DNA from 2 places in the Priestia sp. YIM B13486 genome. Region 2 is predicted to be linked to the other one. Evidence: riboswitches for the same ligand, from Rfam matches in the RefSeq annotation. Region 2 holds a riboswitch; the other holds the start of a gene.
The links. A riboswitch is a leader RNA that binds a small molecule or an ion and turns the genes downstream of it on or off. The one in region 2 is predicted to bind cobalamin.
Positions count from the first base shown of each region.

Region 1 (16,754 bases), on a different contig from region 2:
CTAAGCCCGTTAAAAGCAGCGGTTTAAATCCAATTTTGTCAAACAAACTTCCTCCCACCATAGCTGTTAGAGCCAGCGTTACGCCGCCTGGAAGCATAAGAAACCCTGTTTGCAAAGGAGACAGTCCCGCAGCCGTTTGGAAATATAGCGGCAAAATTAACATCATTGAAAACTGAATCATCATAATAAGAAACATTAAGAAAATCGATCTTGAAAACACAGACGATCTAAAAGGCTTCATATTAATCATAGGAGAATTCAGCTTGCTTTGCTGTCTGACAAATAAAGCAAGAGCTATGACGCCAATTATGAGCGTAAGCCATACGATAGGATTACTCCATCCCGTCTCTTCACCAGCTGCGCTAAATCCATAAACAACTCCTCCAAACCCAATTGTAGAAAGAATCACAGATGGGATATGAATTGTTGGTTTAGATGTTTCAGAAACGTTACTGAGCTTGAAAAGAGCAAATAGGAAAATAAGCGCCGCTGCAATTAAAAGACCTAGAAATATAATTCGCCACGAATGATATTGAATAATTAATCCTGAAAGAACCGGTCCTATTGCCGGTGCAAATAAAATAGCTACGCTAAAAATCCCCATTACGGTGCCGCGTTTGCTAACAGGCACGAGTGTTAACATTGTGCTCATCACAAGAGGTAAAATAATGCCTGTCCCTAATGCTTGAATCATACGGCCCACAAAAAGCAGAGAAAACCATGGTGTGATAAATCCAATGAAGGACCCAATTAAGTAAAAGCTCATAGCCGTCACAAACAGCTGTCTTAATGTGAATCGTTGAATTAAGAAAGCAGACACCGGAACAGAGATGCCGATTACAAGCATATATCCGGTAGTTAACCACTGAGCTGAGCTCGTTCTAATGTGAAAATCTGAAATGATACTTGGCAAGGCCACGTTCATTACCGTTTCACTAATTAAGCATAAAAAATTTCCTAGAATCAAAATGAAAAGGATAAGCTTACTTTGTGTACTCATTTTTTCTTCTGTTTGTGTCATAAGTGACCTCCTTTTACTAAATTAATTTTTGTTTGCAAACAGCTTACCAATTTGGTCAGCTGCAATTTGCATAGGGACTGTACTATTTTTAGTTAATGAAAGAGTATAAGCACCTTCAATCCAAGACTGTATAGCTGAACCTAGCTGTCTTGCTTCCTCTTGTTCATAACCTGAACAAACTAACTTATCTGCATAAACTTGCTCCCACTCGTTATACACGTCTTCACAGGCCATACGAAGCGTTTCGTTTGATGACCATACTTCACTCGACATAGCAGCGAGAGAGATATCCGCTTCATTTTCCACTTGTTCAAACATTCGATCAGCCATCATTTTTATATGATATTGAATAGCTGCCGCGGCATCTTCATGAGAAGCGAGGGATTTTTCGATATAAGCTTTGACTCTTTCTCCCGTTTTTTGAATAGCTTCTTTTGCTAACTGTTGTTTTCCATCCGGAAAATAATAATAAATAGATCCTCTCGGAGCGCTGCTTTCTTTTGTAATTTGACTTAGACTGGTGGCGTGATAGCCTTTTTTGCGAAAAAGTTTAGCAGCTGCGCTTAAAATTTTTTCTTTTGAATTGGTTGGTTCCATGAAAACAGCTCCCTGATATAATTACTAGTTGATCGGTCAGTATAATGGTAGCAACTCTATACTGATCAGTCAATCCAGACGTCTAGGTCTTGTATATAAGTGAAGATTGATGCAAGCTTCACAGGTGTAAGCATTGATTGAAATGTTAAGAATAAGGTTACAAAGTATTTTGGAGCTATACTTCTATTACTGTTAAAAAAATATGATTAAGTAATGAAATTAAAAGCAGACGAGAAGCGTATAGCATGTTACGATAGGGACGGTATAGAAATTGGCATATGTCTGTTTCTAATAGAAGAGACAAATTTTAAAATTTTTAAATGTAAGGTTGTGATTCACCTGAGACTGAATAAATTTATTAGCGAATCTGGAAAGGCGTCAAGACGCGGGGCAGATAAGTTAATTAGTGAAGGAAGAGTAACTGTTAATGGAAAGGTTGCAAAAGTCGGAGATCAAGTTAAGCCTGGCGATGATATTCGAGTAAGCGGCCAACAGCTTCGGATTGCTCGAAATAATGTATATATTGCGCTTAATAAACCAGTCGGCATTACAAGTACGAGTGAAAAAAAAGTAAAGGGAAACATCATTGATTTAGTCAATCACCCTTTGCGTATTCACCACGTTGGACGACTTGATAAGGATTCAGACGGCTTAATTTTACTTACAAATGACGGCGATATTATTAATGAAATTTTACGTGCAGAAAACAAGCATGAAAAAGAATATATTGTTGCAGTAGATAAGCCAATTACACCAGAGTTTATCAAAAACATGTCTGAGGGAGTAAAAATTTTAGGCACAAAAACGCTTCCTTGTGAAGTGACACAGCTGTCTAAGTATGAGTTTCAAATTATTTTAACACAGGGTTTAAATCGTCAAATTCGCCGTATGTGTGAAGTGCTCGGATATGAAGTATACCGCCTTCAGCGCACGCGTATTATGAATATCCATTTAAACAACTTACCTGTTGGGCAATGGAGAGATTTAACGAAAAAAGAGCGTACGCAGCTATTCAAAGAATTAGACTATGAACCTAAAGAGTGGTAAATAAAAAGACACCAGCCTGTTAGACTGGTGTCTTTTTTATTCGCATACAACTACTTGTCTAGAAAATACGCTTTTGCGCGCTACGCAGCGATCTGAAATAGAAAAGCCAGCTTCATGAATCATATGGTCAATCGTATCTACTGTAATCACGACTACTTTATCCGCAAAGCGGCGAGCGTGTTTTAAAATAGAAAGCTGATCTTCAGGCGTCGCGTGGGTGTAGAGATTGTAAGGCATGTCGATGATAGCTACATCATAGTGAGTTGTAACATCTGAAATCGGTCCAGTTTTGACATCACCGCTTAAGCCGAAATGCGCAATATTTTCACGAGATCCGTCGGTCACAAGTGGATTGATATCGCGTCCTACAATATCAATGCCCATTGAAAGGGCTTCTACAAGGACTGTACCGATACCGCAGCATGGATCAATCGCTTTGATTCCTTCAGGGTTTGGAACGGCAATGTTAGCTACAGCTCTTGCAAGGCGGGTACTGAGTGCTGTAGAGTATTCACGCGGTTTCTTCAAATGATGCAGCCATACCGCTTCGCTTTTTTGATATTTCCCAAAATACCAGCGTCCTTCAAATGGAACAATGCCAAACAAATGGTCAGGGTTATGCAAGTCTGCTTCTGCTACAAAATGCCAACCCACATCACGTTCAATAGCACGCTGACCTTTATAACTTATTTTTTGATCTTTTTCCAAGTCATTAATTTTCATAAAAATGAGTTTAAATGTTTTGTCTCCAAGGTCAATATCTTCTACTTGTTTACAAATATCTGCAAGGTCATCTGATTCATACATAATATCTAATCGTTCTTTGATAAAAGGGCTTCTGCTTGGATCAATTTTAACGGCACTTTTTATGATAGGTTTCTCAGTTTCAATTTCAAAAAGAGAGCGTCTCTCTAATTGACATAGTGAGAGTTCCTCTTCGCTGCATGCGTATGTGTAAATATACTGAGGCAGCTGCGTATGGTTATTCAATATCGTATCATCCTTTATCGTATCTAATTATCCTTCTTCTCAAACAATAGCGAGAAAAGAAGAGAAAAGCAACGAATTTAAATATATTTGCCCGTGAATACTAAATTGAAGCGCTACATAGTCCACTTATTTGACAAAACATGCTAAAATAACTGGTGATAACCTGCATGTGCTGCTGTCTATACAAAAGAACTGGATCAAGGTTTCTCAAAAATCATTTACACACTGCTGACATTTTGATGAATAGGAGAGGCTACGTGATGTCTAAAAGTGATCATGAAAAGCAACAGATGAGTCGGGCTGATATGAAAAAACAAGCCAAAACATCCTCGCAAAACCTTGTGATGAACGTACTCATTGCCATTGTATCTGTATGTATTTTAGCTCTTATTATAAATGTTTTTGTACTAATGAAATGAGCCGTTATGCTGCTCATTTCTTTTTATTAGGTTCAGCTTTTATTGAAGCGTTTGAGGTCTCTTTCACTAGAGAGCACATTGTGAATAGCGTATCTTTTTTTAACAAATGATAGTTGTGATATGATGAAGCAATAATACATTAGACAAAAAGCTGGAGGTTACTTAGTATGCCATTACTTAGATTTGATGTAATAGAAGGAAGAGATGAAAAAGAGTTAAAAACATTACTAGACGCTGCTCACCGAGCGATGCTAGAAGCCTTTGGCGTCCCGGAGCGCGACCGTTATCAAATTGTACATCAGCATCCGGCTCATGAAATGATTATTGAAGATACAGGTCTTGGCTTTGAGAGAAGCAAGGATTTGGTTATTATAAGTGTAACGAGTAAACAGCGGACAGAAGAGCAAAAGCAAGCTCTTTACAGATTAATTGTAAAAGAGCTTGGAGAGAGCTGCGGCATTCAGCCAAACGACATTATGATTTCGATTGTTGAAAACGGTAATGCTGACTGGAGCTTTGGCATGGGAGAAGCTCAATTCTTAACTGGGAAATTATAAAACGGTTTATTATCTAGAGAAGCCCTTATTTCTAAGGGCTTTTTCTCATTTTGTCTATAAAAATATTATTCTCTTAGTCACATCTTACTCAAAATTAAATACAGACATCTGTCAAATGAATGATACAATAAGCTTATATGCCATTTTGAGTGGAAAAACCATAAAAGAGTTTGGCGTACTAATTTTAGAACAACAATAAATTTACATAAAGATGTAAAGATTTAAAGGTTAAAAGAGAAGTGTATAAAATCTGTAAAACAAAAGAACAGTTACGCGTTAAACATAGGAGTAAAAGGTTCTTCACGTGTTTTTTCGGATAATAAGAGAAAGTAATTTTGATCATTGAGGAGGAACTTAGAATGTTTGGATTTGATGCAGATGTATCGCCACTAGTGCGAATTAAAGTAATTGGGGTCGGCGGTGGAGGAAATAACACCGTTAACCGTATGATTGAACACGGTGTACAAGGAGTAGAATTTATCGCCGTTAATACGGATGCTCAGGCGCTTAACTTATCTAAAGCAGATGTGAAAATGCAGATTGGTGCGGCCTTAACGCGAGGATTAGGTGCAGGAGCTAATCCAGAAGTGGGAAGAGAAGCAGCCGAAGAAAGCAGAGAACAAATTCAAGAAGTACTGCAAGGCGCAGATATGGTATTCGTAACAGCTGGCATGGGCGGAGGAACCGGTACTGGAGCAGCTCCGGTTATTGCCCAAATTGCCCGTGAACTAAATGCTTTAACAATTGGAGTAGTCACTCGCCCGTTCAAGTTTGAAGGAAATAAACGTACGAAGCAAGCAGTAGGCGGTATTACTGCGATGAATGAATCGGTAGATACCCTTATTGTGATTCCAAACGACCGCTTGCTTGAAATTGTCGATAAAAAGACGCCTATGCTTGAAGCATTCCGTGAAGCAGATAATGTTCTTCGCCAAGGTATTCAAGGTATTTCAGATTTAATCGCTGTTCCGGGGCTGATTAACCTTGACTTTGCTGATGTAAAAACCATCATGTCTAATCAAGGATTTGCGCTTATGGGTATCGGACGAGCTTCCGGATCAGACCGGGCAATTGAAGCAGCGAAAAAAGCGATTTCTAGTCCGCTGCTAGATGCATCGATTGATGGAGCAAGAGGCGTGCTGTTGAACATTACGAGCGGCAGCAGCTTGAGTCTTTACGAAGTACAGGAAGCAGCAGATATTGTCACGTCTGCTTCTGATCAGGACTTAAATATGATTTTTGGGTCCGTGATCAATGAAGATTTAAAGGACGAAATGATGGTAACCGTTATTGCCACTGGATTTGATGATGAAGATGTTTCACCATCAGCTTCTACTTCTAGAGTTTCAAGAGCACGCTACTAAATTAAATAACCAGCTTTTATGGTGGCAATTGTTTTTCAATTGCCTTAAAAGGGAATCCGGTGCAAATCCGGAGCGGTCCCGCCACTGTAACAAGGAGCCTTATGTCAAAAAAGCCACTGTCTATTTAGAGACGGGAAGGCGGTATAAGGCAGTGACTTGAAGCCAGGAGACCTGCCATAAATCGCAGCACACAATAACCTACGAGGATAGGGAGGTGTTTTGGCAGAACCAAAAATAGGATAAACAAGGGATACGTTTATCTGAATTTGTTGTGAAGACAAGCACTTCTTTTTAGAAGTGCTTTTTTGTGTATTAAAATAGAAGGTGGAAAAATCAATGATAAATAATAAAAAACTCGTATCTATGATATTTCTTGTGTTACTTTGCCTCACTGCTTGCGCTCCTAATGAAGAGAGCATAAGTATAAAAGAAAGAAAGAAAACGGATAAAAGTGTGACGTTTTTATTTAATTTTACATCTGCAACGCTTGATCCTCATACGGATGATAATTATACAGCAGTTCGTGCGGGAGTAGGGGAGACGCTTGTTAAAATCAGCAATGATTTAAAAATAAAGCCCTGGCTTGCTGAAAAGTGGGAAACGAAAGATAACGGTCTTACGTGGACATTTACGATAAGAAAGAACATTACGTTTCAAAATGGCAAAGCGCTAGATGCAAATGCCGTTAAGTCTTCTCTTCAAAGAACGATAGATCAAAGTTATGCGATGAAAAACGCTTTAAATATTAAAGAAATGAAAGCGAACGGTCATGCGCTGACAATTACATTAAAAGAACCAATGCCTAAATTTCCTTCTGAGTTAGTGCATCCAAACACAGCTATTATAGATGTTGATGTTTCTAGTATAGCTAAGAAGCCCATTGGCACAGGGCCATTTCACGTTTTGACTTTCGATCAAGGAAATCAAGTGAAGTTAGAAAGATATGAACATTATTGGAATGGGAAAGTAAAATTGAAAAATGCGATCTATGCATTTAACGAAGATGCTAATGCGCGAGTTGCGGCTCTTCAGTCCGGGACAGCCGATATTATTTATCGCCCGCCTTTAGAAAGCTTGAGCACTTTACAAGCGAATTCGTCTTTCAAAGTAAGTGGAGTACCTAGTGTGCGTACTCATTTATTGCTTTATAATCAAACCAATGACGCATTAAAAGACGAAACTGTAAGAAAAGCTATCGATACCTTACTGAACCGGAAAGAAATTGTCAGCAGCATAATGAACAATCAAGCGGCAGCGGCTCGAGGTCCATTTTTACCCCAATTTCCTTTTGCTGATAATACTGCTAGTGAGACAAAAGGAATAGCATATGCTAAAAAATATTTAGAGAAAGCAGGCTATCAACTCAAAAATGGCAAAGTAATCAAAAATGGAAAGCCATTATCCCTCTCTCTTGTCACATACAGCTCATTGCCAGAACTTCCTTTGATTGCTCAGCTTATACAGTCTAATGCGAAAGAGTTAGGAATTAATATTAAGATTCACCTAGTTGAAGACAGCGATGAATATGTAATGGCAAAAGATGATTGGGATTTAGCATTGTACAGCCTTATCACAGCACCTAGAGGAGATGCAAGCTATTATTTAAGTACGAACTATTTGCCGGGCGGTGGTTTAAATGCCAGCCGGATTGATGATGATAAGCTAACAAAAATGATTCAGCAGTTAAATTTAACCGTAGATGACGCAAAGCGAGATCAGTTAGCTAAGCAAGCAACCGCTTTGATTAATGCGGAAATGCTGACGTCATCGATTGTACATCCAAACATTGTTGTTGCTTATAATCAAAAGGTGAAAAACTGGACCACAAATCCAAGCGAGTATTATATGCTGACTCAGCATTTAGACGTAACGCCATAGTCAATATTGTGTTGTTCCTATAGGAAAAAGAGAAAGTATACAATGATAGATAAAAGGATGTGACAGTAAACGTGCAAGAAGTACAAATGTATCAAATTAAAGAAGTAAAAGAAAAGGATGCTGAAGTGATTCAGTTTGTCATGAATATGCGGAATGAGCTATTTCCTATGATGGAAAAAAATCAGCTTCCTGTGGATTTGCTTCATTTTAATGAATATTATGTTCAAGCGAAAGGCGCTGCTTTTTTTGCAGCTGTCACGGAAAATCAACAAGTAATTGGAACAATTGGTTTATACGCTTACGATGGAAGGTTTCATGCATTAAAAAAGCGATATGAACATAAAATCGCAGCCGAGATTGTAAAATGCTATGTCGATCCAGCATACCGGCGTCTAGGCATTGGACAGCAGCTGTTAAAGGCAGTGGAACAATTTGCTCAAAGTCATTTTTATGACACGTTGTATCTGCATACTCATCCTTTTTTACCGGGGGCTATTCCATTCTGGACTTCACAAGATTTTATCGAAAGACTTGCTGAACAGGATGAGCCATGGAATACGCTGCACATGGACAGAAAAATACAACCGGTCGTAATGTAACGATATTATACAGTAATTACCATAGAATCTAGATAAGAGCTCATGCTATAATGAGCGTACTTACATTTATAGCCTGTAGGGCAAGTCCTTACAGAAAAGAACCGCGTTTCGAATTGGCTGAAACGTGGTTTTTTTCTACGAAAAACAAATAACAAAATATTTTTAAAAATATCTATGAAATCGCTTTCAAAATAATGAAATATATTATATAATTACTAGTGTTGTGTTGTACTTTGTTAGTGTTAAATCAATATCCTACATGTGTGAGCCGATTGCCTTATGGTAGTCGGCTTCCTTTTTTATGGTAGAGTCTAAAAGGAAATAGCATTCGTTAAAATGGCTGTAATTATCATCACAATAGTTGTCCCAAAGGCCCACTTGAAAAGAAACTTTTGATGCTCCCCGAAATCTACTTCAACCAGCCCAATCAGAATGAAAGTAGCGGGTACTAAAGGAGATAGGGGAAACCCAGTTGTGGAATGTCCCAATAAAGCTGCTCGTCCTATTTCTACAGGGTCTACACCAAAATTAGCTGCTGTATGGCTAATAACAGGTAAAATGCCAAAATAATAAGCATCAGGTGAAAATACAAAGCTAAGAGGAAGGCTCGTTATTGCTACAACTAAGGGAAGGTGAGAGCCCAGCCATTCAGGAGTGAGGCTGACAATGGTATTAGCCATGGCATCCATCATTTTTGTTTCTGTAAAAACGCCTGTAAAGATTCCGGCTGCAAAAACCAACGTACTAACCATTACAAAGCTGTTTGCATGACTTAAGATTCTTTCCTGCTGTTCTTTTGGATGAGGAAAATTAACAAATAAAGCAATGGCAAAAGCAATAGCAAATAAAATAGGAATAGGGAGTATGTCTACGACCAAGAGAGTCATTAAGCACAGTGTCAATAAGGCATTAAACCAAAAGAGTCTAGGTGGCTTCCCAGGGGTCTCATGAACTGAAAGCTGTTCAGCAAAAGCCATTGATGAACCTTTTAAATGAATGGTTCCTAAGCGCGCTTTCTCTCTCTTTCCGAGTAGATATGCTGAAAATAAAGTCCACATCAATCCCGCTGCCATAGCTGGAATAAGAGGGTTAAATAGATCTGATACTTCTAATTGCAAACTTGCTGCGGCTCTTACGAGAGGACCTCCCCAAGGAATCATATTCATAACACCTGCGCTTAAACTAATGACACAAGCCAGTATTAGTCGGTTCATTCCCAGTTTTGTGTACAAAGGAAGCAAGGCGGAAACTGTAATTAAAAATGTAGAAGAGCCGTCTCCGTCCAAGCCAACAAGCATTGTAATAACGGCAGTTGCCATTACGACTTTTAAAGGATCGCCTTTCACAATGTTTAGGACACGAGAAATCATAGGATCAAATAAACCAACGTCAATCATTAGTCCAAAATATAAAATAGCAAAAACGATCATAATGGCCGTAGGAGCTACTTTTAAAATACCATTCATCATCATATCGCCCATATGGGCACTAAAACCTCCAATTATACCAAAGAGGATAGCGACAAAAATAAAAGCAACAACCACGGACAAGCGTTTACTGATGACAAGAAATAGAAAAGTCGCAATCATTCCAAACCCTAACAAAGAAAGCATTATCCATCACCTCTTATAAAAGTTAGAAAATTATATTAATTTACATTATAGCATTAGAATTACTGTTAAAGTTTGGTATTTTTAAATAAGATAGCTTCAAACTAAAACTAAAAACTAAAAAAGCCGCCTTATAGGCGACTGGTTTAAGCTAGGTCAGCTGTTATGGACTGCTTTTGAAGGTGATCAGACAGCAGGCTGTAAGCAATAATTTTCTTTTTATACTGTTTTACGACATCGACATGATCATCATAACTGTATACGCATAATCGAACATCTTTTTTTCCTTTTTTCGTATCGATAACCAGTGGAGTTTCACTGTCTTCTAGGTGTTTATAATAGTCCTTATTTCCGTCATGGACATAATATTGTTTTAAAAATGTTGCTTTATTAAAATAATCAATCACTTGCATTTTGTCTTTGCCTTCTAAATGTTTCCCATCAACTGTGACAGTAACGCTTTGGTCATCAAGTGTTGGGTGTAATTGAAATTTAGTCATAAGCCATTTGACCACTGGAGTTGGAAGACACGTTATTAATATTTTGAGTGCACTTACAAGAATGATGGAAAGTAATACAATCCACGTCATAGTTAATCATCTCCGCTATAGTTTAAATGAAATAAGATTACATACTTATTTTACCACAGAGAACATGATTGCTTTTTGTACATTATGTGAACCTTCCTCAGTGAAAAGATGTATATGAAATACGTTTATTTATGCACATTTAGGGAAATATAAAATTATAACAAATACTACATATAAAAAAAGGAGAAAAAATTATGTTGTGGACGATTATTGGACTTTTATTTATTTTTTGGTTATTAGGATTAGTTTTTCATATTGGCGGCGGCATCATTCACATTCTTCTTGTCATTGCAGTGATTGTGCTAATCGTAAAACTTGTGAAACGAATTTAGATATAAAAGGCCTTTCCTTAGGGAAAGGCCTTTTATGTGGAGAGATTATAAAAACAAGACGTATTTTGATATAAAAAATCATATGCTTCCGTTTCAGAAACTCCTTTGAGACGTGCTATTTCCTCAACGGACTGATGTATCATTGATGGAACCGTTATCTGGTTTTGAAAAGGTCCTTCAAATGGCCACGGACCATCTGTTTCGACCATCAAGTAGTCAAGAGGGTATTCCATGGCAAGCGCTTGGATTTTAGGCTTATATACAATATCAGGTGTAACTGAAATATAGTAACCGTTGTTTTTCATTCGTTCAACGGTTTTTTTAGCTCCTTTGAACCAGTGGAAGTGAGCTTTAGACACGGAATGTTTTTCCAGTAAGTCACACACAATTTCAGCGTCTTCATATACAGCGTGAAGAATTAATGGTTTTCCCCATTTTTTTGAATGAATAATAAAAGCTTCAAGCAGCTCCAAATAGGGCTCTAGAGAAAGAGTATAGGTCTGACTTAAGTAATAAGGTAGACCTACCTCCCCAACAGCTATCATTTCTTCATTGTTTTGATCAATCCAGGCAAACAGCTCCGCTAATTCATTTGAAGAAGGCAGCATTTGTTCAGGATGAAATCCGTAGGCGGGTTTCACACAGGAATACAATTGGCTGATTTTTTGATTAAGTTGGCAAGACTGTAATGTGGAAGATACAGAAATAAGCGCTTGTAACGAAGGATCCTTCTCTAGTATGTCTTTCCAGCTTTTCGGTTCATATTGATCGAGATGAATATGAGCGTCAATGATTTGTTTCATAAATATCGCTCGCTCCTTTCAGCCCAATTTGTTTAGAAATAATACGTAAGAAAATGTATGCTTCTGTTAGGCTTCCATTTTATTTTTTATGTATTTTTTGTTCCCCCATTTAGCAATAGATGAAAACGTATAAACAATAAGAGCTAACCAAATCAAACTAAAAGCAATAACATGAGCTTTTGTTAGCGATTCATGGTACAGAATTACTCCTGCTAGCAGAGATAAGGTTGGTGAAATATATTGAAGAATACCAAGCATTGATAATGATACTTTTTTAGCACTTTTTGTGAATAATAAGAGTGGTAGAGCTGTGACCATTCCACTTCCGGTTAACAAGAGACTTGTTGAAAAAGAATCAAAAAACTGCAAGTGTGATTGAAACGTGAGGTAGCCTATGTATGCTAATGCAATAGGGGAGATGACCATCGTTTCAAGAGTTAATCCGATTGTTGAATCAGCTTTAATCTTTTTCTTTGCCAAACCATATAATCCGAAAGTAAGGGCTAAACTAAGCGAAATCCAAGGAACCACACCATAATGAAGACTGAGTGTTAATACCCCGATCGCTGCTAGTATAAATGAAAAAATTTGAGCCCCGCTTAATCTCTCTTTTAAGACAATAACACCTAATAAAACACTTGTTAGGGGATTAATATATTGTCCAAGGCTCGCTTCTACTATTTTTCCATCAATGACAGCCCACATAAAAATGCCCCAATTTGCACTAATAAGTACAGACGCAGTAAAAAGGGACCAGAATAAGGATGGTTTTTTCATTATTTCTTTTACAAACGTAATGTATGTACGCCATTTCTTTGTTATCAATAAAAGAATAAGCATAAAAATAAAAGACCAAAAAACGCGCTGAGCTAAAATCTCCCCCGGTGCTACGTGGTGAACCAGCTTCCAATAAATTGGCGTGAGCCCCCACATAAGATAAGAAAGGACTGCATACGTTACACCCTCTTTGTCATGATTTAAGTTCATTTAAAACCTTCTTTCTAACATGAGATAAATTTGGTAATAAGAGTGATAGATTAACATAAAAAAGCAGCATAAACGATTATATCACAGAGAAAAACGATTCTTCACATGTTGAATGGCTCAAAAAAGCGCTATGCGCAAGGTCATTGCTTTTCCGTGTCTAAAATAAAATCAAATTGCGTGTTTCTAACAAGGTAAGTGCTTACACAAGTGTGCATGATAAGCGCTCTTTCAGCTTATATTCAAGTGGTTATGAAAAACAGTTGATTTCCCCATTAGAAACTGTCAAGCTTAAGGAAGAAAAAAATCTTAGAGGAAAGAATATATAGGTGACGAATATGATCGAAATAAAAGCGTCTGCGATAAGCGACGGAGAATTTAACAGAGGTGTATTTGCTAAGCAAGATATTAAAAAAGGAACGCTTATTCACGAAGCTCCTGTTATCGCTTATCCTAATAAAGAGCATGATTTTATTGAGAAAACAACACTAGCGGATTATGCTTTTGAATATGGAGTGAATCATACGGCTATTCTTTTGGGATACGGTATGCTGTTTAATCACTCGTATACACCCAATGCTACGTATGAAATTAATTTTGACAATCATACCTTTGATTTTTATGCATATACGGATATCCAAGCAGGAGAAGAAATTCTCATCAACTATAATGGAGATGAAGATGATCAAGAGCTCCTTTGGTTTGATCGTGAAGATGAAGAAGAACAAAAGTAAAAAGTTAAGCCCATCGAAAATCGATGGGCTTTTTATTATGCTTTTTTATCTGGATACATAGTAGAATTCAAACGGATGAATTGGTAAATATGCGTAATAATAACTTTTAAAACGGCATATCCAGGGACGGCTAAAATGATACCGATGATTCCGAATAAGTTTCCGGCGGTTAGAATGACAAAAATGACGGTAATCGGGTGAATGTCTAGGCTTCTTCCCATAATTTGCGGAGATATTACTTTACCTTCAAGCAATTGAACAACTGCCCAGACAATGGCTAGTTTTACAAGCATGAAAGGAGAGGTAATAAACGCAATAATAATGGCTGGAATAATGGCGATAATAGGACCAAGGTAAGGCACAACGTTGGTTACCATGGCGATAATCGCTAGAAGTAATGCATAATCTAACCCAATAATCAGATAGCCAATGAAAAGCAGTACACCTATACAAATCGCAACAAAAATTTGCCCGCGAATATATGCGCTTAATGCGTGGTTCATGTCGGCTAAAATGAATTTAGCTTCAGAACGAGAGCGGTTTGGAAGCAGTTTTACAATGTAATTAGGTAAATTTTTCCCATCTTTTAATAAGTAAAAAAGAATAAAGGGTAAAACGGCAACCGATAATATAATTTCTGTAATGGTGCCGACAAAGTTCACAATACCGCTTGAAAATCCAGAAACATATTTACTCAAGTGTTTGGATGCATCTTTTGAAATCTTATCTAGGTCCGTGTTAGCCGACTGAAGACCTTGTTCGACATATCGGTTATTCGAAAGGTTCGTCACCGCATGCTGAACGTCATGCGTCAGCTCTGGGATATTATCAATAAGACGGTCAACTTGATTTTTTAGAGGCGGAATAACCGATGAAATAATAATGGCTAATGCGCCGATAATCACTATGTATAAAACAAGAATGGAAATAATTCGTTTTACACCTTTTCGTTCTAAAAAGTCAACAAGCGGATTAAATAAATAAAAGCAAATTCCTGCTAAGATAATCGGCAGTGCGATTGTTTTAATAAAAATAGAGATAGGAATTAAAATAAATCCGATTTTTGATAACGAAAAAATAGTCATGCTGAGAATAAAAATAATAATTGTATATACAACAAATTTATTATTTAAGATTTTTTCTCGGAAAAAAGTTCCTTTCTGAGGTCTAGGTTCCAACCTGTTCAACTCCTTTTAAAAATAAATGTATAGTTATCATACCCTGATTTAGACTAATTTAAGAGGATTTTTCAAAAAGAAGTGTGCATACTAGTAGAAAATCTTCTAGAAAGAAGGGGTAAAATCATTGAAAGAAGACAAACAACCATCGTATGATGATTTCTCTACAGTAGAAAAAAGCCATGAGTATATAACCGCTGAAGAATTTCCAGACGGTCCTTTCGGCTCTCCTGTTAATCAAAAACTGGGGAAATCTACTTCATGGGAAGAAGGGCAGCGAACGTATAGCGCATTTAATTATGAAAACAAAAATCTTCATGAAAAAGCGCAGAGATTATTTCCAGGCGCTCATCCTGTACATGATAACCCAGAGGAACATGAACAAAATCCAAGTTAATGTCTTTATTATGCTCTGAATATATTGCCCTATCTTTTTGCTGAATTATGTTGACAATAAGCAATTTAGCCTGTAATATAAAACGTAACTTATCACTGTTTCTACAGGATTCGACAAAATTTGATTTACTTAAACTTGTGATCTCAACTTCTATTTACAGCTATTAGAGCGCTGTAAGTAGAAGTTTTATTTATGTTATCGATCAAAAAGAAAAAAGCAGGTCTGCTCAAGCAGGCCTGCTTTTTTTATTATTGAACAGCGTCAAATTTATTTACTTTCCACTGAGAATTAGATTTATAGAATGTGACAGTTCGTTTTACGCTGCCGCCATCTACAGTTGGAACTGTGAATTCATAAGAGCGAACTGTTGCTGTTTGATACACAAGCTTAGTTTTTGCTTTTGACCACTCTAACATGCTGAATCCGTCGCCGATTGGATGTGCAAGTTTGCCGTTATATGTGATATAGCCGTAATTTGTTAATCCTTTTTCTACTGCACTGTTTGTAAATGTCTCAGATAAGTAGCTTGATAGCTCAGCTTTTGTATCAAATTCTGGGCAAAGATACACGTACTCAGTTCCTTTATATTCAAATGTACGTTCTGTACATGGTTTGTTTTTATAACCGTGCAGAGCACTCCAGAAATGATTGCTGGCACTAGCTGCAATTTTGACAGCATTTGCATCCGTTAGTGTTGTAGATGTTATTTGTGCTGTAACTCCAGTGCTTAGTGTAAAGAAAATAGCGATTGATGATAAAACTAGTCCAATTTTTTTCATTTCTAACTCACTCCTAATTAATTAACCTTATTTATGTAACAATTATGTGTTTTATATTTCTTTTGTTACATTTATATTACAATAAATTTGTAATAAAAGAAAGTGTTTTGTCTTTTTTTCTTAAATTTTTTTAGTTTTTTACTAGTTTCTAAACTAGTTATAGTAAGGGAATTACCAGTTAAAGGTTGATTTATCAACGTTTTCAGGCGTTTCTTTCTACTTTTTAATCTTTTTTTCAAAAAAAGATTGTCTGTAACAAAAATGTAATAAAAGAAGCTTAATACCTTTACGATACAGAAAAATAAAGATAAAACAGTGAAAGATCGATTCTAAAAGTTTGTTTTCCTTTTTTAGGCATATTTCTTTTTGGGTTTTGAGGTTTTTAGTAGAGTAGATTAAAAGGAGGCGAAATGATGAAAGGTATTATACATAGTGAAAAAAGTGGAATAGCAGGTATGAAGTACAGAAATCTTCAGGAGATGCTCCCTGAAAGAGGAGAAGTAAAAGTAAGACTAAAAACAGCAGGTTTAAACCGGAGAGATTTATTCGTTATGAATAATCGAGGCAAAGGAGATAAGCCGTTTATCCCCGGTTCAGACGGTGCAGGCATTATAGAAGAATTGGGAGAAGGCGTAAAAGGTTTAAAAAAAGGAATGGAAGTAATTATTAATCCAAGTCTAGAGTGGGATTGTGTAGAACACGTTCCACTTACACCTAAAATTTTAGGCGGTCCATCACATGGAACATTTGCAGAGTATGTAATCATACAAGCGAATAACGTTGTACAAAAGCCATCTTATCTATCTTGGAAACAGGCGGGAGTTCTTTCATTATCCGCTTTAACTGCTTATAGAGCTCTATTTACAAAAGGTCAA
Region 1 is NZ_JBHZOZ010000012.1:30,019-46,772, forward strand. It holds gene ACFX4G_RS23020 (DHA2 family efflux MFS transporter permease subunit) at 1-1,021, opposite strand, end outside; gene ACFX4G_RS23025 (TetR/AcrR family transcriptional regulator) at 1,043-1,618, opposite strand; gene rluF (23S rRNA pseudouridine(2604) synthase RluF) at 1,958-2,665, shown strand; gene ACFX4G_RS23035 (TRM11 family SAM-dependent methyltransferase) at 2,702-3,655, opposite strand; gene ACFX4G_RS23040 (hypothetical protein) at 3,916-4,074, shown strand; gene ACFX4G_RS23045 (tautomerase family protein) at 4,242-4,631, shown strand; gene ftsZ (cell division protein FtsZ) at 4,991-5,995, shown strand; cobalamin riboswitch at 5,998-6,189, shown strand; gene nikA (nickel ABC transporter substrate-binding protein) at 6,332-7,873, shown strand; gene ACFX4G_RS23060 (GNAT family N-acetyltransferase) at 7,945-8,472, shown strand; gene ACFX4G_RS23065 (CitMHS family transporter) at 8,784-10,085, opposite strand; gene ACFX4G_RS23070 (YfmQ family protein) at 10,229-10,672, opposite strand; gene ACFX4G_RS23075 (lmo0937 family membrane protein) at 10,867-11,004, shown strand; gene ACFX4G_RS23080 (TatD family hydrolase) at 11,037-11,807, opposite strand; gene rarD (EamA family transporter RarD) at 11,874-12,794, opposite strand; gene ACFX4G_RS23090 (SET domain-containing protein) at 13,130-13,525, shown strand; gene ACFX4G_RS23095 (AI-2E family transporter) at 13,561-14,703, opposite strand; gene ACFX4G_RS23100 (hypothetical protein) at 14,831-15,100, shown strand; gene ACFX4G_RS23105 (IseA DL-endopeptidase inhibitor family protein) at 15,349-15,879, opposite strand; gene ACFX4G_RS23110 (zinc-binding dehydrogenase) at 16,293-16,754, shown strand, end outside.
Region 1: linked by a shared signal. The riboswitch ahead of nikA (nickel ABC transporter substrate-binding protein) and the one ahead of ACFX4G_RS04145 (ribonucleoside-diphosphate reductase subunit alpha) in region 2 are both predicted to bind cobalamin.

Region 2 (16,754 bases):
CTAATTTTCAAATCGTTCCTCGTACATTTATTTTTGGTGCGAAAGCTTCTCCCGGCTATTATTATGCAAAAAAAGTCATCAAGCTAATTAACTCTGTAGCTGATGTTGTCAATAATGATCCACAAACATCACCGTTTTTAAAAGTCGTTTTTTTAGAAAACTATCGTGTGTCACTTGCTGAGTATATCTTTCCTGCAGCGGATGTCAGTGAACAGATTTCAACCGCCAGCAAAGAAGCTTCGGGAACTGGAAATATGAAATTCATGATGAACGGAGCGTTAACTCTTGGCACGATGGACGGAGCGAACGTCGAAATTAGCGAGGCAGTAGGAAAAGATAATGTCTTTATTTTTGGATTAAAAGCCGAAGAAGTGTTGAGCTATCAGCAAAATGGAGGATACCGTGCCTATGATTACTACCATCATGATAAGCGGATTCGACAAGTGCTCGAGCAGCTTACCAACGGCTTCCTGCCTGACACATATGACTTATTCGAGCCTATATATGATTCATTATTAATGCAAAATGATGAATACTATGTACTCCGTGACTTTGACTCATACGTTACGGCACAGCAAAAAGTAAACGAAGCTTATAGAAATGAAAATAAATGGCTTCAAATGAGTGCGACGAACATTGCACACTCCGGCTTTTTTTCTAGTGATCGAACGATTGAGGAATATGCATCTGATATTTGGGGAATTCATTCCACTAAAAATTTATTAAATCAATAAATAGAAAAGGTGTAGTCAAAGACTACACCTTTTCTATTTTATCTGTTGTCACCGTTTAAGAAATCACCTAAAGAACCAAGGATACTGCCTTCACCTTTACCTCCCGTTGGGGAAACTGCACTTGATAAAACGCGATCGGCTAGTCTGCTAAAAGGAAGAGATTGAATCCAAACTGTTCCCGGTCCTGACAGAGTAGCAAAAAACATGCCTTCCCCTCCAAACAGAGCTGTTTTAATTTTCCCTACATATTCGATGTTGTAGTTTACATCACGGGTCATGGCTACTAAACATCCAGTATCCACACGAAGGCGTTCACCCGGCTGCAGCTGTCTTTTATGAATGGTTCCGCCTGCATGCAAAAATGCCAAGCCATTACCTTCTAATTTTTGCATAATAAAACCTTCACCGCCAAAGAAGCCCGTTCCTAGTTTTTTTTGAAAATCAATGCCAACGGATACGCCTTTGGCAGCGCATAAAAAGGAGCTCTTTTGACAAATGATTTTATGATCGAGCTGCTCTAAATCGACAGGAATAATCTTGCCTGGAAAAGGTGAAGCGAAAGATACTTTTCGTTTGTGATATCCGTTATTTGTATATACCGTCATAAATAAACTTTCACCAGTTAATACGCGTTTCCCAGCTCCTTTGAGTTTATTAAACAGCCCGCTGCTGTTGGAAGAAGAACCGTCACCAAAAATGGTTTCCATCTCAATATCATCTTCCATCATCATCATTCCTCCAGCTTCTGCTATAACACTTTCTGAAGGATCTAATTCAATTTCAACAAACTGCATGTCATCTCCATACAATTTGTAATCAATTTCATGTGCATTCATCATTTTCACCTCATTATTAATTCTAATCTCCTATTCATTCGATGTCATCTCCTATAGCTCCTACTAAAAATAGAAAAAAGAGTAGTATGAAGAACTACTCCTTTTCAGTGTATGGATCTTTCTCATAGGCTGGTAAATCTCCAAATATGGTCATCGTACCTTCTTCATCCAGTGCATTTTCATATCGCTCATGCTCTTTTGAAGGGTAAATAGGAAGAGGCTGTCCATATAAATCGGTAGCGGCAAAGTTTTCATAATCTTCAACGTACCCAATAGCTTCATCTGCCTCAATATAGGTTTCACTATAGTTAGACGTATCTTCTATAAAATCAGAAGGAGATTCAGACGTCCCGTAACGCGCAACGTCTTGCCAAGAATCTTCTGCGTCATATCCTGTTGTTTCGGTATCGTCATAGTCGTATTGACCAAATGGGTGATGGAGAACATTTTCTTCTACAGGTCTGTGCTTTGGAATATCCTGTGATGGGCTATGTTCTCTACAGTATAAAGTAGTTGGTACAGCCTGAAGTCTTTCAAACGAGATATCTTCTCCACATACTTTGCACGTTCCATACGTGCTGTGAGCGATTGCCTGAAGTGCTTCTTCTATTTCATGTAGCTCTTGTTTTGCATGTTCATTTAGTGCAAGGTCTTTTTCACGCTCGTATGTTTCCGTGGCTGTGTCACCAGGGTGGTTATCGTAGCTTGAAAGTTCTCCTACAGCATCGTGAGCGTCGCTTCGAGTTAGACCAAAATGATCATTTTGATCAAAGTGCGATTGAATATCAGCCTGCTGCTGCTGTAAATTTTGTTTTAACTGACTGATTTCTTGTTTTGAAAGTGTCATGAAGCTCCCCCTTAAAAATTTATTGTGCTTTTGTAGTATGTGTTAAAAATTCAAAAAAACACGATTCATGTTAGGAGTATTTGGGATATTCATGAAGCTAAGAGAGAAAAGGAGTGGAAAATTAAAGAAAGTTAAAGGTTATAGAAAAGGGTATGATAAAAATAACGTTCTCGAGGTCTAAAGAGTACTGAATAGATCATAAAGATTTTTGATTCATTTAATGAAAAGGCATAATTTAGACAAGCGAAATTAATTTTTTCTCGTGAATCGCGATGCTAGATTTTTTTGAACTGAAAGTTTATAATAAGTTAGTTACAGACTTAAGAAAAAAAGATGAACGGGGGGACGTAGTGTGATTGCAACGACCGAACAGTTAGTACAAGAATACATTAAAGATGCGATTGAGTGTGCAAAAAATGAAAATCAGCCAAAATTGGTCAGTTTAGTGAAAAAAGTAAGACCTATTGACCCCCTTATTTTTTATGCGAACGGACATGACCAGTTTTATAAAGAACGCTTTTTTTGGAAAGATCCCAACAGTTATTATACATTTGTTGGATTAGGATATGCGCATACTATTTGCACCAATGCGGCAAAAGAACGTTATTTCCACATTGAAAATGAATGGAAGCGCTTTATAAAAGAAGACTTTTATAAAAATAACCAAATTTCCCCTGATGGGACAGGTCCTCTTTTATTTGGAGGATTTTCATTTGACCCAAATCAGTATCGAGAAAACTATTGGAGTGATTTCCCGAGTTCAAAATTTATGATTCCAACTGTGTTATATACTCAGGCAGACAAAGAAGGATACCTTACCGTTAATATGATGGTTAAAGGACAAGATTCTGTTAAAAAGCACATCAATTATTTCGAAGAGGTCCAAAAACTTGTTCTTTGTGAAGAGTACGACGGGGAATCCCATATTTCACCTTTGCTGTTGGAAAAAGAGGAAATTGGGGTAGAGAAATTTAAAGGAAATATTGAAAGAGCTACTACTTTAATTAAGCAACAGGCTATAGAGAAAGTAGTTCTTGCTCGTCAATTAAAAGTAAAATTTAATGAAGATATTTCTACTGAATACGTGCTTCAGCGTCTGTTAAAGGAACAGCCAACTAGCTACACATATATTTTAGAGGGAGAGCATCAGCATTTTATCGGCGCTTCCCCAGAAAGGCTAGTGCAAAAACAAGGAGATTATGTGTTTTCCACATGTTTAGCGGGTTCGATTCCAAGAGGAAAGACAAGGCAGGAAGATCACGAACTAGGTGAGGAATTGCTTCAAGATCCCAAGAACTTAATTGAACACGATGTTGTTGTTCATATGATTAAAGAAGCGATGAATTCTTATTGTTATGAAGTAGAAATTCCAAGTACGCCAAGTTTATATAAAACAAAGCATATTCAACATTTGTATACACCTGTTAAAGGGCGTATAAAGGAAGATGTAACGCTATTTTCATTTATTCAAAAGCTCCATCCAACACCAGCGCTAGGAGGATATCCTCAACAGGAGGCCTTGCCTATTATTCGACAGCTAGAATCCTTTGACCGAGGGTGGTATGCAGCTCCTTTAGGATGGATGGATATCAACGGAAACGGTGAATTTATAGTAGGAATCCGCTCCGCTGTTATTCAGCAGCAAGAAGCCGTTTTATTTGCGGGCTGTGGAATTGTAGCAGATTCTAAGCCTGAAAGTGAATATGAAGAAACAAGAATTAAATTCAACCCGATGCTTTCAGCTTTAGGAGGGATTATGCGTGGAACACATTAAATCATTAACAACGTATATTGCGTCATTCGTGGATGAATTAGTAGAAGCAAATGTTGAAGAAGTAGTGGTCAGTCCAGGGTCACGTTCAACGCCTATTGCGATGCTTATGGCTGAGCACCCTGATATTCATGTGCACTTAAATATTGATGAGCGTTCCGCCGGCTTTTTTGCTCTAGGAATAGCAAAAGCAAAGAAAAAACCAGTGGCGCTTGTATGTACATCTGGAACAGCTGCAGCGAATTATTATCCTGCAGTAATTGAAGCTCACTATTCACGCATTCCTTTAGTAGTTATCACAGCCGATCGGCCGCATGAGTTAAGGGATATAGGTGCCCCGCAGGCCATTAATCAGAATCATCTTTTCGGTCAATATGCGAAGTGGTTTGTAGATACAGCTTTACCAGAAGAAAGTGCAGATATGAATCGTTATATTCGAACAGTAGCTTCAAGGGCTGTTCATACAGCTCAAGCTATACCGAGCGGTCCTGTACACATTAACGTACCTTTACGTGAACCGATTGTACCAGATTTATCTATTGAAGATTTATGGAGTCAAGGGAAACGCGGTAAATCATATGTGTCTGCTATTCATGGAGAAGCATCTCTATCTGAAAAAGGTTTCGAAGAAATTGCGAAGCGCTTAGAGGGAACAACAAAAGGACTTATTATATGCGGAGATCAAATGTCTTTAAAAGCAGCAGACAGCGTATGCCGTTTAGCTGAATCTTTAAGCTTTCCAGTGATCGCAGATCCGTTATCACAATTAAGAAGCGGCAAGCATTCAAAAGAAAATGTAATAGAGACATATGATACATTTTTAAAAAGTGATAAGGTTGATGAGCGTTTTTATCCGGAAGTTGTCATTCGTTTTGGCGCGATGCCGGTATCGAAACCGCTATTGCAATTTTTGAAAGCCCACGAGCCGACAGAAATGTTTGTAGTTGACCAAGGTAAAGGCTGGAGAGACCCTACTTTACGTTCGACAGTGATGATTGAAGCTGATGAGACATTATTTTGTGAAGAACTGATCAAGCGTCTTTCAGCGAATCAAGAGGAGTCTACTTCATGGCTGAGTCTGTGGAAAAAGATTAATGCTCAAACTGCACAGGCTCTGAGAACATTAACTTCCGGCCAGGAATGGTTCGAAGGACAAGTAGTTCAAGAAATTGTTGATGTAGTACCTGAAGGCACGGCTTTGTTTGCTGGAAATTCAATGCCTGTTCGAGATATTGATTCTTTCTTCTTAAATACGGAAAAAGATATTCCACTCTTTGTAAATCGGGGCGCAAATGGAATTGATGGTGTAGTTTCGTCTGCTCTAGGCGTAAGCACGGCTTACGATCACACCGTTTTATTTATTGGTGACTTATCGTTTTATCACGATTTAAATGGTCTGCTGGCAGCTAAAATGCATAATTTAAATTTAACCGTTGTGCTAGTTAACAATGACGGCGGAGGAATTTTTTCATTTTTACCGCAGTCAAAACAAGAAAAGCACTTTGAATTTCTATTCGGTACGCCAACTGGATTAAACTTTGAGCATGCCACTCGTCTGTATGATGGCACATTTTCTTCAGCAAGCAGCTGGGAAGAATTTCGACATGCAATGAACCATGCTTTCACAAAAGGCGGATTGCATGTTGTAGAGATTCGTACAACTCGTACAGAAAATGTAGAGACTCATCGCAGTTTGTGGAAACTTGTTTCCGAGGAAATAAATTTGTCAAACGGTGAGGAATAGGCAATGATGTATCAATTAAGTGGTGTATCTTACTATGTGCACACCGAGGGAAAAGGAGAGCCGCTGCTTCTGCTTCACGGCTTTACCGGCTCTTCTCAAACTTGGCGTACCTTTATGAAGAAATTCGCTAAAGACTATCAGGTAATTGCTGTTGATATTATTGGTCATGGCCAATCAGCAGCTCCGAAAGAAATCAAACCATATTCAATGGAAGCAGTTGTTGAAGCACTGCATGAGCTTCTTCAACAGCTATCTTTATCACAGGTGAATGTAGTTGGATATTCGATGGGAGGAAGGCTTGCTCTTTCATTTGCTCAGCGATATCCACAGCATGTGAAAAAGTTGGTATTAGAAAGCGCATCGCCTGGTTTAAAAACGCGAGAAGAACAAAAGCTAAGAAAAGAAAAAGATGAACAGCTGGCGAGCCGCATTATGAAAAATGGAATTGAAAAGTTTGTGAACTTTTGGGAGGGAATTCCTCTTTTTAGTTCTCAAAAGCAATTGCCTAGCCATGTTCAAGAAGCGGTGCGTAAAGAAAGACTTTCGCATACAGCAATCGGCCTTTCCAACAGTTTGAAAGGAATGGGAACAGGAGTCCAGCCGTCCCTTTGGGAGAAGCTGGACGATCTGTTGATGCCGGTTTTGCTTATTACAGGAGAAGTAGATCAAAAGTTTTGTTTAATTTCCAAAGAAATGCAAACATTAATACCAAATGCTACTTCTAGAATTATTTTAGGGACAGGCCATGCAATTCACGTGGAACAACCCGAGATTTTTGGTAGAATAGTAAGTGAGTTCTTAGCTACTACATAATTAGGAGGAAATAAAGATGAGAGTTGAATGGACATCAGCACGTCAGTATGAAGACATTTTATACGAAACATATAACGGAATCGCTAAAATTACGATTAACCGTCCGGAAGTGCACAATGCATTCCGTCCAAAAACTGTAATGGAATTGATCGATGCATTTGCTTATGCTCGTGACGATGCAAGTATTGGAGTAATTGTATTAGCAGGTGCTGGAGATAAAGCATTTTGCTCAGGCGGAGACCAAAAAGTTCGCGGCCACGGCGGCTATGTAGGAGAAGATGAAATTCCACGTCTAAACGTTCTGGATTTACAGCGTTTAATTCGCGTAATTCCAAAGCCGGTTGTTGCGATGGTATCAGGCTATGCAATTGGCGGAGGCCACGTTCTTCATGTTGTATGTGACTTAACAATTGCAGCGGATAACGCAGTCTTTGGACAAACAGGTCCTAAAGTGGGAAGCTTCGATGCAGGATATGGCTCTGGTTACTTAGCTCGCATCGTAGGTCATAAGAAAGCGCGTGAGATCTGGTTCTTATGCCGTCAGTACAACGCTCAAGAAGCACTAGACATGGGATTAGTAAACACGGTCGTTCCATTAGAACAGCTTGAAGCTGAAACAATTCAATGGTGTGAAGAGATGTTAGAAAAAAGTCCAACCGCTCTTCGTTTCTTAAAAGCAGCATTTAATGCTGATACGGATGGCTTAGCTGGTATCCAGCAATTTGCGGGTGACGCAACGCTTCTTTATTACACAACCGATGAGGCAAAAGAAGGTCGCGATGCATTTAAGGAAAAACGCAATCCAGACTTCCAACAGTTCCCACGTTTCCCTTAAACAGCTGAAACAGCTTGGTGATTATCATCAGGCTGTTTTTTCAATTTAATTTAGTTAATAAGTATAAAAAGGAGAGAAATTCATGAGTAGCCAAACGATTCCTAATGGGCTTATGCAAAGAGCATATTTGACGCCAAATCGAGTGGCGGTAGAAACACCGCAAACGTCTCTTACGTTTCAAGAGCTTCATAAACGTGTTCAAAAAGTAGCACAGCAGCTTTCGTTTAACGGTGTAAAGCAAGGCGATACCATTGCTTTATACATGAAAAATAGAGTGGAGTTTATTGAGATTTTACATGCGGTTTCTTATATTGGCGCCCGGTTGCTGCTCGTCAACACGCGTTTGACAAACGAAGAAATTAATTATCAGCTAACAGATGCAAACGTATCGTTGCTTATTGCGGATGAAACATTTTTAATGAGAGAATTCCAAAGTTCCATTACTCAGCTTACTTTACCTGCTTTAAAAAGTTCTCCAGAAGCAGAAACGGGTTTTCAAAAAACGTGGAATCTCGAGGACACATTCACCATTATGTATACGTCTGGAACAACAGGTCATCCAAAAGGAGTGCTGCAGACATATGGAAATCACTGGTGGAGTTCCGTTGGCTCAGCGCTTAATTTAGGATTAAATGAAAAAGACTGCTGGCTTATAGCGGTTCCTTTGTTTCATATTAGCGGCTTATCTATTTTAATGCGGAGCGTCTTTTACGGAATGAAAATCATTTTAGAAGAACGGTTTGAAGCAAGAGCAGTAAATGAAGCGATTGAAAACAAAGAGGTAACGATTATTTCGGTTGTCACGTCCATGCTGTCCAACATGCTCGATGAGTTAGGGGAACGGAAATATCCGCATACGTTTCGATGCATGCTTTTAGGAGGAGGACCTGCACCGCTTACTATTTTAGAGGCTTGTGTGAATAAAGAAATTCCTGTTTATCAAACGTATGGAATGACAGAAACATCTTCACAGTTCGTTACGCTTTCACCTGAAGATAGTTTGCGAAAACTGGGATCAGCAGGTAAACCATTATTTCCATGTGCAATGAAAATTGTAGATGAAAAAGGAAATGAGACCAGCGAAGCAGGAGAAATCATTGTTAAAGGTCCAAATGTTACAAAAGGATATTTAAATAAACCAGAAGCTACTGAAAAAGCAATTCAACAAGGCTGGTTCTATACAGGAGATATCGGGAAAGTGGATGAAGAAGGCTTTCTATATGTGTTAGACAGACGTTCAGACCTTATTATTTCAGGTGGAGAAAATGTATATCCAGCTGAAATTGAAAATGTTTTGTTGAAGCATCCCGCTGTTAAAGAGGCCGGTGTAACGGGAGTAGCTGATGAAAAATGGGGACAAGTGCCAGCTGCATGTGTTGTTGTAAACGAAGACGTTTCAGATGAAGAATTATCTTTACACATTCAACAATTTTTAGCAAAGTACAAACTTCCAAAGTATTTCGTTCGAGTAGAGGAGTTGCCGCGAACGGCTTCTAATAAAATCATACGCCGGAAGCTATCATCTTTCATACAGAAAGGGAGCTAATTGATGATTATAAAAAAAGTACATCTTTATAAAATTGACATGAAGCTTCTTTCTCCTTTTTCAACAAGCTATGGTACAGTGCAGGATCGAGAATTTATTTTGCTTGAAGTAGAAGATGAAAAAGGATTTACGGGGTGGGGAGAAGTCGTTGCTTTTTCATCTCCTTGGTATACGGAAGAAACGATTCAGACGTGTTTTCATATGTTAGACGATTTTTTAATTCCCTCGCTTCTTCATCAGCAGCTTCAAAAACCAGAGGATGTTCAAAAGCTATTCAAACCTCTAAAGCGAAATAACATGGCTAAAGCAGCTTTGGACTGTGCTGTATGGGATTTGTATGCAAAGCGGCAAAATAAGCCGTTATCTGAAGTAATTGGCGGAGTAAGGCCTGCTGTAGAAGCTGGAGTGGTAGTTGGCTTAAATGACATTTCTGTAATGAAAGAACAAATAAAGACTTACATGAAAGATGGCTATAAGCGCTTTAAAGTGAAAATTAAGCCGGGTGCTGACTATGAGCTACTGAAACAAATTCGAGATGAATTTCCAAGCATTCCTCTTATGGCTGATGCCAATTCGGCCTATACGTTAAGCGATAGTGATTCATTGAAGAAACTAGATGAATTGAATTTAATGATGATCGAACAGCCGTTAAGTTCTGATGATATCCTTGATCATCGATTGTTACAAAAGCAAATAAAGACGCCAATTTGCTTAGATGAAAGTATTGTGAGCTATGAAGATGCACGTCATGCAATCGAACAAGAAAGCTGTAAGATTATCAATGTGAAAATCGGGCGAGTTGGCGGAATGTCCGTAGCAAAGCAAATTCATAATTTATGCGCCCAGCATGGTGTAAAACTTTGGGTTGGAGGAATGTTAGAAGCAGGGATTTCACGAGCTCATAACCTTGCCCTTGCCACACTGCCTTCTTTCACGATACCAGGTGATATTTCTGCGTCGTCTCGCTATTGGGAAAAAGATATTATTAAGCCCGAAGTAGAGGTAGAAGCCGGAGTAATAAAGGTGAAGGGAAAACCGGGGATAGGATACGATATTGATAAAAAGTTTATCAAAACAATCACAGCATTTGAAAAAGAATACAAATAATTAACAACCGTTTTTTGATGAAAAACGGTTTTTTTTATTGAGGTTGTCAATGTTTAGTAGAAAAATAGGACAAATTTTTTAAAAAGAGCACATTGTTCCATCAAGCGTGTCAAAACATGTTATGATGGAATAGTTTGATGAAAAAAGTCGAAGAGTTTTATCGTAAAAAACAAAATTATTTTTGAAAATAGGTTGATAGTTTTCTAAGTTGTCCTATATAATGTGTTTATAACATAACACAATATGTTGTTTTGAAATCCATAATAAAATACTATATTTTGTGTTTTCCAGTGAAAAAGGTGTCTGATAAAAAGACTTAAAAGGGAATTTGGTGAAAATCCAAAGCTGTCCCCGCAACTGTGAATGCTGATGAAATAAGGAAATCCACTGTGAGTAAACATCATGGGAAGGCCTTAAAGTAAAAAGAAGCATAAGTCAGGAGACCTGCCTTTTTTATGTCGTTTTATCTTCTTCGGGAGGTGAGAGGGTAGAGCGAGGATTGAGAAAAGACTTAGTGTCTTCTTCTATCTTCGTTCTATTCGCTCACCGAGGTACGGTGAGCGATTTTTTATTTTGAAGTGAAGAGAGGAGCCATATTTATGGTGAATACATTAAAGCCTACAATTCTACATGAATTAACTGCATATATTGAACGTTTAAAAAAAGAATTTACGCAGCTTGATTTTTCTTTTTATGAGGAAAAGGTTATTCAAACTGTTACAGTAAAGGAAAATATGACGGACGAAAAGGTTGCAAACGTCCTAATTTTGGCAGCCTTAGAGCGTATTTCAATGGAAGAACCCGATTGGACGTACGTAGCGGCAGACGTCTACTTAAACGAACTATATCGAAAAGCTGCGGACAACCGAGGTTACGATAAAAAAGAGAAATACGGGTCGTTTTATCAGCTTATTCAAGAACTAACAAAAATCGGCATTTATAATAAGCAGCTATTAAAAACATATACAGAAGAAGAAATTAATGAAATTGCTTCAGTCATTATTCCTGAACGCGATCGTTTATTTACATACATTGGATTGTTGACATTAGCAGATCGCTATTTAGCGACATCACATGATAAGCGCGTATACGAATTACCGCAAGAACGTTTTCTTATCATTGCTATGACGCTGATGTCTCAAGAAAAGAAAGAAAATCGAACAGCATTAGTAAAAGAAGCGTACTGGGCGCTGTCTAGTCTATATATGACGGTTGCCACACCAACACTTTCAAACGCAGGAAAGAGCTACGGACAGCTATCTAGCTGCTTTATTGATACGATTGATGACAGCTTACGCGGTATTTATGATAGCAATACAGATTTGGCCACGCTTAGTAAAAATGGAGGCGGAATTGGTGTCTACCTCGGTCATATTAGAAGCCGAGGAAGTGATATAAAAGGTTTTAAAGGCGTATCATCAGGAACAATTCCATGGATGAAACAGCTAAATAATACGGCTGTAAGTGTCGATCAGCTAGGTCAACGACAAGGAGCTATTGCCGTATATTTAGACGTATGGCACAAAGACATCTTTTCATTCTTAGACGCGCGTTTGAACAATGGTGACGAACGTCAGCGCACGCATGATTTATTCACTGGCGTATGTTTGCCAGATTTGTTTATGGAAAAAGTAGAGGCACGTGAAGACTGGCACTTATTCGATCCTCACGAAGTTCGTACGCTGATGGGCTACTCGTTAGAAGATTTTTATGATGAAGAAGAAGGCAGCGGTTCGTTCCGCACTCGTTACGCTGAGTGTGCAAATAATGAACAGCTTTCAAGAGAAACAGTACCTGCTATTGAAATCTTCAAGCGCATTATGCTTTCCCAGCTTGAAACCGGAACGCCTTATATGTTTTATCGTGATACGGTTAACCGAGCTAATCAAAACCGCCACGAGGGCATGATCTACTGCAGCAACTTATGTACAGAAATTACGCAAAACCAAAGCACAACGGTCGTAACAGAGGAAATTACGGAAGACGGAAAAATTATTATTACAAAGAATCCGGGCGATTTTGTTGTATGTAATCTTTCTTCTATCAACTTAGCGAGAGCCGTAACTGAAGATGTGCTTGAACGTTTAATTCCAATTCAAGTACGCATGCTTGATAACGTTATTGAGTTAAATGATTTGCCAGTACTTCAAGCAAAACTAACAAATCAAAAGTACCGCGCAGTAGGACTTGGCACATTTGGTTGGAACCATCTGCTTGCCTTAAAGAAAATAGCATGGGAAACAGATGAAGCGGTAGCATATTGCGATGAATTGTACGAGCAAATTGCTTACTTAACCGTACAGGCAAGCATGAACTTAGCTAAAGAAAAAGGTGCATATCCATTATTTAAAGGCTCAGATTTTGAGTCAGGCGCTTATTTTGAAACACGTAAATACACAAGCGAAGCGTGGAGTGAACTGCGTAATGAAGTTCAAAGCAATGGGATAAGAAATGGCTACTTAATGGCTGTAGCACCTAATTCATCAACATCTATTATCGCGGGTTCTACTGCAAGTATTGATCCGATTTTCCGTAAGTTTTATTCAGAGGAAAAGAAAAACTATAAAATCCCGGTGACGGCACCAGATTTATCACCAGCAACAAACTGGTATTATAAGTCCGTTTATTTAATTGATCAGCACTGGAGCATTAAGCAAAACGCCAAGCGCCAGCGCCATATTGATCAATCCATTTCATTCAACTTATATGTGCAAAATGATATCCGAGCAAAAGAGCTACTGGATCTTCATATGACGGCATGGAAAGAAAAGTTAAAAACGACCTACTACGTACGTTCAACATCAAGTGAAGTCATTGAAGAATGTGAAAGCTGTCATAGTTAAAAGGAGTGAATAATTGATGACAAGCATGTTAAAACGAGAATTAATGAACGAAACAGCTCCGAACCGTTCGACAGGAATCATTAACGGCAAGAGCTCAAATATTCTAAACTGGGATGACGTCCGATTTTCATGGGCGTTCCCTAAATACAAACGTATGCTAGCTAACTTCTGGACGCCGTTTGAAATTAATATGGGTCAAGATATTAAGCAGTTCCCTCAGTTAACGGCTGACGAACAAGAGAGCTTTTTGAAAATTATTGGCTTGCTGGCGCTACTGGACAGTATTCAATCAGATTATGCTAGCAAAGTAGCTGACTATGTAACCGATTCTTCGATTAATGCTCTAATGATTATTTTAGCGCAGCAAGAAGTGGTTCATAATCATTCGTATTCATATGTTTTATCAAGTCTTGTACCAAAAGGAAAACAAGATGAAGTATTTGAATACTGGCGCACAGACGAAAAGCTTCGCGCTCGAAATGACTTTATTACAAACGGATATAAAGCATTTAGCGAAGAAGCAACGGTTGAAAACTTTTTGAAGTCTATGGTATATGATGTTATTTTAGAAGGCCTTTTCTTCTATAGCGGATTTGCTTTCTTCTATAATCTTGCGAGAAATCAAAAGATGGTGGCGACATCTACGATGATTAACTATATCAATCGTGATGAACAGCTTCACGTTGGGTTATTTGAAAAGATTTTCAAGGAAGTACTAAATGAAAATCCAGCTTATCGTACGGAGGAGCTAGAAACGTTTGTAGTTGAAACGTTCCAAGAGGCAGCTCGTCTTGAAATTGAATGGGCGGAATCTGTTATCGGAGAAAAATTCGACGGCATCACGATGAAAGAACTGCAGCAGTATATTGAATACATGGCTAATAAACGCTGTAATCAATTAGGCTTCGGCCGAGCTGCTTTCCCAGAAGCACCGATTGAAAATCCTCTTCGTTGGATTATTGCTTATCAAGAGGTAGATTTAGGGAAAACGGATTTCTTTGAACAGAAATCAAGACAATATACAAAAGCATCAGATGCGAATGGATTTGATGATCTATAAATACAAAAGCTGACTAATTTCCTTATTGATTAGTCAGCTTTTTTTAAGTGAATAAGTCCAAGTTCTAGCGCACGTGTGGTAATTAAGTCATCAATTTCTTCTGGAATGTTTTCAAGTGTTCCCCATTTATATGTCCATAAATGAGTAAACGATTGTACATAGATTGGAAAGGTTTGTTCATTTGCTTTTATTGCTTCTTCTTTAAAAAAATGAATCAGTTGTTCAGTTTTCATAGTGGTCTCCTTTTTTATGCTCTTGAAGAGAGAAAAAAGACAACCCAGAGGCTGTCCTTTTGCGGGTTACGCTTCAGTTGGCTTGAACGTTTTACAGTCTGTTTCATAACTGCTTGCTGCATGTTTTCCGCTATGACTTACCACGTAAATTTCTTCTGCGCTGCAGTGATTTCCATTTTTCCAAAAGTGACAGTTATTTACTTCACAAAGAATGTTTTGTTCCAACGTTAACCCTCCTTTGTATGTGATAGCTATAGTATGGTCAAAATTCCACTAACTTATAAGAAAGGTGGTAGACTTTCATTTTAATTGAGAATTTTTATCAATTAAACATTGACAAAGAGAATCATTCTCAATTAAACTGTGTATATAGTAAAGAATACAAGTTGTTGGCAAATCATTAAATGAATAATTAATTGGGAGGGAACAAACATGTCATCAGTTATGGTTGTAGGAGGAGACAGGTTAAAGCATATTACAGATCGTTTAGCGGGAGAAGGATTTAATGAAGTAATTCATTTAGATGGCCGTAAAAGCAATATGGTGAAGCGAGAAATACCCGAACATATTGGGTTTGTATTAGTTATTACGGATTTTATTAATCACAATATGGCAAAAGTCATTAAAGAGAAAGCAAAAAAACAAAAAAAACCGATTTATTTCGTCAAACATTCATGGAGTGCTATTCGTAAAGTGATTGAGCAAATTTCATGATTTAATTTTTATTTATTATTGAGAATGAATTTCAATTAGGGTGGTGAGACATAGGTGGAACCGATAAAAGTGCATATAAAGACACTCTCTAACGACCACATTGAACAATTTATTCGATGTCCGTACAAATTTTATCAGCAGCAGCTTCTTTTGAAAAAAACATCTATAGATTGGAAACAGCTCGTTCAAGTAACTGTCCATCAAATCATTAAAACATACTATAGCAAGCCAGTTGAGTATCGCTCAAACCTCTATGTTTTACAGCTTATTGAAAAATATTGGCGCCTAAAGCCAAATATGTTTTCATCACCCGTTCACTATTATGATGTGTTAGCTAAAGTAAGCGATTATTTACTAAGGTTTTTAGGAAAGAAAGCACATGTGGAACTGCCGCTTTTTGTGTTTGAGAAATACAGCGTTTATGTAGAAGAAATTCAAAGCAACCTTTCTCTAACCATCGATTTTGCTGCATGGACAGAGAAGTCTTATACGGTGACAAAATTCATTCTAGATGACCATGAAGAAGTGAAAAACGCAATGAAAGACTTTATTATCGTTTTTTCGAAACAAGCTTTTAAAAAGGTTCCTGAACAAATTCGTTTTTATTCATTATTAACTGGAGAAACAACAACTTATCATATTGCCCCAGACGATTATCAAAAAGCCATACTTCAACTACATATTGTCAAAAGTGTGTTAATGGAACCAAAACATTTTCAAAAGAATTATGCATCCAGTGAGTGTGAAAACTGTCCTCTTCAACGAGAATGCGCTGAAGAAGGGGATATGCGGCCGACACTGCTGGTGTAAAGGAGCGTCATTTACATGAAGGAAATCTTACTAGCTTATGCGAGTATGTCAGGTAACACGGAAGCGATAGCCGATTTGATCGAAGAAGAATTAGTCAAGCATGGATTGCATGTGAAACGAGCAGAAGTATATGACATTGATGCTTCTGACCTTGTATCTGCAGAATCTATTATCTTTGGAGCTTATACGTGGGGAGATGGAGAGCTACCAGATGATTTTTTAGATCTTTATGATGAAATGGATGATATAGATCTCAGTCAAAAGCAGATGGCTGTATTTGGCTCAGGTGATTCATCATATGATGTTTTTTGCGGAGCAGTTGATTTAATTGAAGAAAAAATAAAGAGACGTAACGGAAATATAGCCGTTCCCGGTTTGAAAATCGAGCTCTCCCCCTTTGGAGAAGATGTAGAAAAATGTAAGGTATTTGCTAAAGGTTTTGCTGAAATAGTAGCAAAATCTGCTGCTTCATAAGAAAACCCGGTCAAGTGCTGACCGGTTTTTTTAATATGGCTTCTTTTTGCTGTATTCTTTATTATCTTTCATAAATAGACGCCAGAAATAAAAGAATCCAGGAAATAAAATAGCAAAACCAACAATATACACAATAAATAAAGAATGAAACGCATCGGGATGTGTAAATCCATTCTCAATCGTTACGTTTGGATAGACAACATAAGGTAAATGACTTCGTCCGTATACGTAACTTGCTAAGAAATATTGAAGGATAATGGATACCACGGCTAAACGAGGCATGCCTTTTCCTTTTTGAGAAGGTAGCAGCAGAGCAATACCAGCTACTACAAATAGACCTACAGATCCGTAAAGAAGGGGCTTAAACTGCATCATTTTATCATATAA
Region 2 is NZ_JBHZOZ010000001.1:811,216-827,969, reverse strand. It holds gene ACFX4G_RS04190 (glycogen/starch/alpha-glucan phosphorylase) at 1-734, shown strand, start outside; gene ACFX4G_RS04185 (TIGR00266 family protein) at 773-1,570, opposite strand; gene ACFX4G_RS04180 (TraR/DksA C4-type zinc finger protein) at 1,665-2,417, opposite strand; gene ACFX4G_RS04175 (isochorismate synthase) at 2,770-4,191, shown strand; gene menD (2-succinyl-5-enolpyruvyl-6-hydroxy-3-cyclohexene-1-carboxylic-acid synthase) at 4,178-5,932, shown strand; gene menH (2-succinyl-6-hydroxy-2,4-cyclohexadiene-1-carboxylate synthase) at 5,936-6,745, shown strand; gene menB (1,4-dihydroxy-2-naphthoyl-CoA synthase) at 6,762-7,580, shown strand; gene ACFX4G_RS04155 (o-succinylbenzoate--CoA ligase) at 7,663-9,126, shown strand; gene menC (o-succinylbenzoate synthase) at 9,130-10,233, shown strand; cobalamin riboswitch at 10,514-10,699, shown strand; gene ACFX4G_RS04145 (ribonucleoside-diphosphate reductase subunit alpha) at 10,833-13,076, shown strand; gene ACFX4G_RS04140 (ribonucleotide-diphosphate reductase subunit beta) at 13,093-14,136, shown strand; gene ACFX4G_RS04135 (hypothetical protein) at 14,166-14,369, opposite strand; gene ACFX4G_RS04130 (DUF1540 domain-containing protein) at 14,436-14,594, opposite strand; gene ACFX4G_RS04125 (DUF2325 domain-containing protein) at 14,802-15,083, shown strand; gene ACFX4G_RS04120 (hypothetical protein) at 15,138-15,893, shown strand; gene ACFX4G_RS04115 (flavodoxin) at 15,909-16,367, shown strand; gene ACFX4G_RS04110 (cytochrome d ubiquinol oxidase subunit II) at 16,398-16,754, opposite strand, start outside.